Regions from separate parts of the Paenibacillus sp. RC21 genome, predicted to be linked through region 1. Evidence: riboswitches for the same ligand, from Rfam matches in the RefSeq annotation. Region 1 holds a riboswitch; the other holds the start of a gene.

Evidence for each region. A riboswitch is a leader RNA that binds a small molecule or an ion and turns the genes downstream of it on or off. The one in region 1 is predicted to bind ZMP and ZTP.
Region 2: linked by a shared signal. The riboswitch ahead of ABIA61_RS14365 (TIGR01440 family protein) and the one ahead of ABIA61_RS10100 (bifunctional 5,10-methylenetetrahydrofolate dehydrogenase/5,10-methenyltetrahydrofolate cyclohydrolase) in region 1 are both predicted to bind ZMP and ZTP.

What each region holds. Positions count from the first base shown of each region.
Region 1 is NZ_JBIYCS010000003.1:71,682-75,090, forward strand. It holds gene ABIA61_RS10095 (cyclodeaminase/cyclohydrolase family protein) at 143-778, opposite strand; gene ABIA61_RS10100 (bifunctional 5,10-methylenetetrahydrofolate dehydrogenase/5,10-methenyltetrahydrofolate cyclohydrolase) at 775-1,641, opposite strand; ZMP/ZTP riboswitch at 1,755-1,839, opposite strand; gene desA (Delta(5) desaturase DesA) at 2,059-3,114, shown strand; gene ABIA61_RS10110 (sensor histidine kinase) at 3,187-3,409, shown strand, end outside.
Region 2 is NZ_JBIYCS010000004.1:180,912-184,320, forward strand. It holds gene ABIA61_RS14360 (serine hydroxymethyltransferase) at 1-1,182, opposite strand, end outside; gene ABIA61_RS14365 (TIGR01440 family protein) at 1,307-1,894, opposite strand; ZMP/ZTP riboswitch at 2,182-2,263, opposite strand; gene ABIA61_RS14370 (low molecular weight protein arginine phosphatase) at 2,342-2,926, opposite strand; gene ABIA61_RS14375 (manganese efflux pump MntP) at 2,962-3,409, opposite strand, start outside.

The DNA.
Region 1 (3,409 bases):
GTATGGCCGTGGGTGAGGTGCTTTTTTTGTGAGATCGTTTTTTGTTGCAATCGGTTACATTCTAAGATATCCAAAACAAATCAATTCCAAAAAAAATAGCCTCCAAAAACCCATGCTTAGAGATGGATTTGGAGGTTATTTCTTAGCCCGTTATTCGGCTGCGTACGATCAATAAGGTTTGCGCTTTGATTTGTCCAATTTCACGAATGAGTGCAGCCGTTTTCGCTTCATAGGCGTGTTTGGCATCCAAATCTTTCAGGGAAGCAAGGTTAATGTCAACGGTGAGCAGGGCGGATTGGGCGGCAGCCTCGAACAGGATCGCCCCTATGCCGAGATCAGAAATGACATTTTTGTTGGACAGCTCCACGATACTGTAGGCACGCTGCATTCCGTCCCGGCATACTTCCAGCAAACGCATCGGCACCTCAATGGCGGCGATCACCGCGGTCTGTAGGGAATGGGTTCGATAGCGTTTTTCTTCGTCTGTTTCTTTGGGCAAGCGCAATGCGGTCATGTATTGTTCAAAGGATTGAATGTCTGCGTTCATCAGTTCCTCACAGCGTGTGGACAGGTTTTCCATGCTGTGAATCACTTCGGCGATTTGTCCATGAACATGCGCGTACTTTTCTCCTTGGGAAAGGTTGGCGGTCATGGAGGTCATAGCCGCGCCCAGTGCCGCTGCCAGTGCGGATACACTTCCTCCGCCGGGAGTAGGTGCTGCACTTCCAGCCTCTCTTAGAAAATGTCCGATGGAATCACTCCACGACAATTCACTCATGAATAGGCCACCTCTCTGGAGTAGTGTTGCAGATCAATCGCTTTGAGCAGATTTTTGTACAAGATTGCAGTCGTTAATGTGCCGACACCGCCGGGAACCGGAGAAATCGCATGTACCTTTTCCCCAACGTCCAAAGCGGCATCCCCCACTATTTTTCCCTCCAGCGTCTCGTTAATTCCCGCATCTACCAAAATCAAACCGGGATGAACCATATCCTGTGTAATCACATCAGGGCATCCGACTGCGACAAAGGCAATGTCTGCATGGCTCAAATGCTCTGCAATATCACGTGTGCCTGCATGACAGGCGGTAACGGTGGCATTTTCTCTTTGCAGCATGTGAAAAAGGGGGAGTCCCACTGTCTGTCCTATGCCGACAAGGGTGACATTTTTGCCTGCCAATGTGTGACCGTAATGCTTGAGCAGCTCAATACAGGCTTGAGGCGTAGCGGGATACAACCCGGCTTCACCTGTAACGGTAGCCAGCTTGTTGCCTGGGGTAATTCCATCAATATCCTTGTATGGGGCGATGGATTGTTTAATGGCGGAGGCGGATAGATGCTGGGGAAGAGGCAATTCCAGCATAATACCATGTACATGAGAGGCTTCGTTCAGGCTGCCGATCAGGTGAAGGAGTTCAGCTTCGCTTACATGGCGGTCAAAGGTATGAAGATGAAAGGAGATGCCCAGCTTCTCCGCTATTTTTTGCTTGGTCCGGGCGTAGTAGGCAGAGGCCGGATCACCTTCTACCAACAGTGTTGCCAAATGAGGGAGATGCCCTTGCTGTTTCATTTGTTCTACTTTGTTACGGATCGTTGCATACACTTGCTCAGCTGCTTCTTTGGATTTCATAATGATAGCCATAGTCTGAACCTCCTCTGAATTTATCGCATGATGGAATCAACAGGGTGTCATGGTCTTGTAAAACGAAAAAAAGTATTTGCACAAGGTCGTCACAACAGACGAATCCTCTGCAAATACTTCTCCCAGGCGAACGGCACGCTTTCATTGTATGCTCCCTCGTGGTTGATTCCACTGACTTCGCCAGTCACATACAGCGTTATTTACCTTATATTTTAACAAATAATCTTCCGAAAAGAAACCCGTGAACAATTGGCAAAGAGGTCATGTTATTTGTCTATATGACAAATGTCATATTCCCGAACTGACGTTTATGACTACATCCAACACAGGTATCCCCTTATACTGAGGTTAGATCAACATGTACGCCTGACGAGATCAAAGTATGGGCGTCATTTTAAAGGAGGATCATAAATAAGTATGACACAACTCCCATTAGCCCAATTGAAAAAAAATATGGCTCCCTACGAGAAAATAAACACGAAATCCAGCGTTCTGCAACTCATTAACACCCTGGGTCCACTGATTCTGCTATGGTATGCCGCTTATCTTAGTCTGTCGGTATCGTATTGGCTGACTCTTCCGATTACTATTATTACTTCCGGATTTGTTATACGAGCATTTATCATTTTTCATGATTGCGGTCATCAATCGTTCTTCAAAAGCCGCAGGCTGAATGACATTGTGGGCACGATTACAGGTATTATTACACTTTGCCCGTATGACCAATGGAAAAATAGCCACGCGATCCACCATGCAACCAGCAGTAATCTGGACAAACGGGGCACAGGTGATATGTGGGTGCTTACGGTGGAAGAGTATGTAGAAGCTTCTGCATGGACACGACTGGCTTATCGTGTATACCGGAGTCCATGGGGTATGTTCGGACTCGGTCCGATCTACACTTTTTTGATTTCCTATCGCTTTAACACAAAGAAGGCAAAACGCAAGGAAAAAATAAACACCTATTTGACGAATGTATCCCTCGTCGTATTGTACGCTCTGTTGTGCTGGGCCATCGGATGGCAGAATTTTGTTTTGATACAGGCACCTATTTTTTTTGTATCAGGTGTGCTGGGAATCTGGTTGTTCTATGTACAACATCAGTTTGAGGATTCGTATTTTGAGCATGATGAAGAGTGGAGCTATATTAATGCAGCCGTAGAAGGCAGCTCTTATTATAAGCTTCCTAAGGTGTTGCAATGGATTACGGGCAATATCGGCTTCCATCACGTTCATCATTTGAGTCCGAAAGTACCGAATTACAATTTGGAGAAGGCGCATGATGCCACCCCGCAGCTTCAAAAAGCGACGACTATCACGGTGAGCACAAGTCTGCAATCTCTGAAGTTCCGGCTTTGGGATGAAAGCACGAAAACCTTTTTGACCTTTAAACAAGTGAAGCCGTTGCTCAGCAAACGTGCTGCCGTTACGAAACCCGTCCCCACACCTGTTGTGAGTACGGAAAGAAAATAACTTTGTACGAAACACGGTATGATAAGATAAGGGATATAAGCTGAATTAGTGAAATGATAAAGGGTGGGCAGGATGCAAAAATGGTATCAGATTTTTCAAAGAAATACGGGACTTAACCCTTATGTATGGGTCGTCTTTTATATCCTGCCCTTCTATTTTTTTAGCTCCTCATCTACAAGCCATATTGTGCTGGGTACCATCATTATTTTAGTGTTTTTTGCTTGTTATGTACTGGCTTTTGTCGCTCAAGGTTGGCTGATCTACTTCTGGACCAGTGTACAGATTGCGATATCCA
Region 2 (3,409 bases), on a different contig from region 1:
CAATACCGTATCATCCTTCGGATTTTTAAGAGTTTCGGCAATGATTTTACCGATTTTGACCATAGCCTCTTCATCCATACCACGGGACGTTGCAGCAGGTGTACCAATGCGGATTCCGCTGGTAACGAACGGACTGGTCGGGTCGAAAGGAATCGCGTTTTTGTTCACTGTAATGCCCACGGAATCCAGCACATGCTCCGCTTCTTTTCCAGTGATGTTCAAGCTACGCGTGTCCAGCAGCATCAGGTGATTATCCGTACCACCGGATACAATGTTAATGCCTTCAGCCAGCAATGTCTCAGCCAGCACCTGAGCGTTGCGAACTACGTTTTGTGCATAGGTTTTGAAGGAAGGCTGGAGCGCTTCACCCAAGGCAACGGCTTTGGATGCGATCACATGCATCAACGGCCCCCCTTGAGTACCTGGGAAAATAGCTTTATCAATCGCTTGCGCCCACGCTTTGCGAGTCAAAATCAGACCTCCACGCGGACCACGCAGCGTTTTGTGTGTCGTTGTTGTTACAAATTGAGCATGCGGAACCGGGCTTGGATGAATACCCGCTGCCACAAGACCCGCGATATGTGCCATATCGACCATGAACAGAGCGCCCACATCGTTGGCAATGGAAGCGAAGGCTTCAAAATCAATGGTGCGCGGATATGCGCTCGCGCCGGCTACAATCAGACGAGGGCGATGCTTGAAGGCTGCCTTGCGCACTTCATCATAGTCGATGCGGAAGTTGTCTTCACGTACACCGTAAGCGGCAAAGTTATACAACAAGCCGGAGGCGTTAACCGGGCTTCCATGTGTAAGATGGCCGCCGTGCGCTAGGTTCATACCCAGTACGGTATCTCCAGGTTTAAGAGCTGCCAGATATACTGCCATGTTCGCTTGCGCTCCAGAGTGAGCTTGTACGTTAGCATGCTCTGCACCGAACAGTTCTTTGGCACGGTCGCGTGCAATGTCCTCAACGATATCTACATGCTCACAGCCACCGTAATAGCGTTTACCCGGATAGCCTTCAGCATATTTATTTGTCAGTACAGAGCCCATTGCTTCCATTACCGCTTCGCTGACGATATTTTCGGATGCGATCAGCTCGATATTGTGGCGTTGTCGTTTCAGTTCAAGTCCCATTGCTTCCAGCACTGCCGGGTCACTTTTACGCAAATGTTCCATCATGATTGATTACTCCCTCTCCATGGTCAATTGTCAGGTATACAGGCAAGCGCCTGCTCCTCTGTTGGGTACCTCATCATCAATACAAAAAAGATACAAACATGCTGTCCAAACCAAATTGCAAATGCTAGTCACAGCTTCCGCCGGCTTCTTGCTCCAGACTATACACCGCTCGTTGTCCTCCGATGAGCGGGGGACGAGTGAACGCCGCCGTCACACGCGCTTCGCCAATCCAGCGAAGGCCTGGACGAAACGGAACAGCAATCGGTTGCAAATGCATACCGATCAGCGTCTCACCAATGTCTATCCCCGCATGTGCTTGTACATTCGCCGTCAGACATGCATCTTCCAGCGCACGATAGGCGACGGTAGCCATAGATCCGCCTGCCGTACGAACGGGAACGGCGGCAACCTCCGTCAGTCCCAGCCGCTCCAGCACGGCTCGCTCAACGACTAGCGCACGGTTCAAATGCTCGCAGCATTGAAATGCCACGTCAAAACCATACGCCCTGCTAACGGATTCCACTCCAGCCAGCAATTGCTGCGCTACATCGAGCGCTCCCGCCGTGCCAATCCTGCTTCCAGCCACCTCACTGGTGCTTACCCCGATAACCAGCAAACGACCAGCCTTGAGACTGGCTGCTTCTGCTATTTCCTTCACGACAGAAGCGGTCTGTGCTTCAAGCGTAACCTCATGATCCAATTGTCCTGCCATTGGAACCTCCTTTGGTTGAACAGCCCCACAGAGACTGGGCACGGGCTTATGCCCCATGTTCAACACACTCTCTCCTGAATCACAATCTGACTATATTATAGCCGATGAATCGGATTTCGAGCAGGAAAAATGGAAGACCCAACTAAAAAAAGGACCCTCTCTCGGTTCGAATACTCGAAGTAACAGCACACGGAAGAATCATTGTCATTTGTCTGGACAGAAGGCCACCGGAGGCCGGACCTAGCTCATATACGAAAAAAGAGCAGTCCACAGCCAATGTGGATTTGCTCTTTTGCCCAGGCGACCGGCCGTATATCCGGTGCTCCATCGTGGTTAATCCCACTTTTGTCGCCAGTTACACCGGATTCTTGTTTTTCCACCTTATCTTAACGGATTAACCGTCGAAAATCAACAGATCCCGTACAAAATAGATGAGTGATACAAACTTTATTCGGACAATGCCTTTAGCTTGTCCACCAGCTTATGCAGCGCCGTTCGGATTTCCCCAGCCGTGACATCGTAATCTTCACGCGGACCGCCGAACGGATCAGAAATATCAAAGCCCGGAATACGTTGATGCAGTTCAATCATCCGCTCACGCTCCCGTGCCGAAAGCTCCTGCCCCAGCGAACCCATCAGTTGTTGTGAAGCGTACAGACCATCCAGCTCCTGTACATCATTCAGCACCGAATCCCGGTCCTCCACATATTCCTTGAGCGTAAACACTTTGCCCGCCGTTTGGGGAAAGCGCTGAATTACGTGCTGCTTATGCCCTTGGGTCAAGGTTAAAATCAGATGCGCCCACTCGGCAAGCCCACCGTTCAAAGGAGTTGAGGTGATTTGATCCGAGATATTGTGGTCACGTAGCACCGCCTCTGCATGTCGGGAAATGGGTGTGCCTTCCATCGCAGCTACTCCCGCCGAACGCACTTCCAACCCTAGTCCGTGCTCAGTAGCCAGCTTGCGCAGCATCCCTTCAGCCATCGGACTGCGACAGGTGTTCCCTGTGCATACGAATAAGATATGTTTCAACGTCTTCACCCCCCGTATGTTGAAATAATATATAATTAAAACATAAACATAAAGCCGAACGCCAGTAGAATGGCACCGCCCACCGCTTCTCCATAGTCTCCCAGATTGCGGCTGACCTTTCGGCCTAACAGCAGTCCCAGCATCGCCATCGCTCCCCCGCAAAAGCCAAACGCCAGAACGGTTAGTACCAAATCACTCTGGAACATGCCAAGTGACACCCCAACAGAAAAGGAGTCAACGCTCACTCCAAGCGCAAATAGCAAAAGGCCCAAGGACGAACGATGGTCCAACACCTGTACTCCGTCCCCTTTGAAGGAATTATAAACCATATGCCCGCCCAAAAGGATGAGTAATCCCCCTGCAAAGTAGGTCGTCACATGGCCCAGTAAAGAACTCATATAATGGCCTGTGAACATACCCAGCAATGGCATCAGAATGTGAAAAAAGCCAATGACCGTACTGATCCGCAGCACGTCCCGCAGG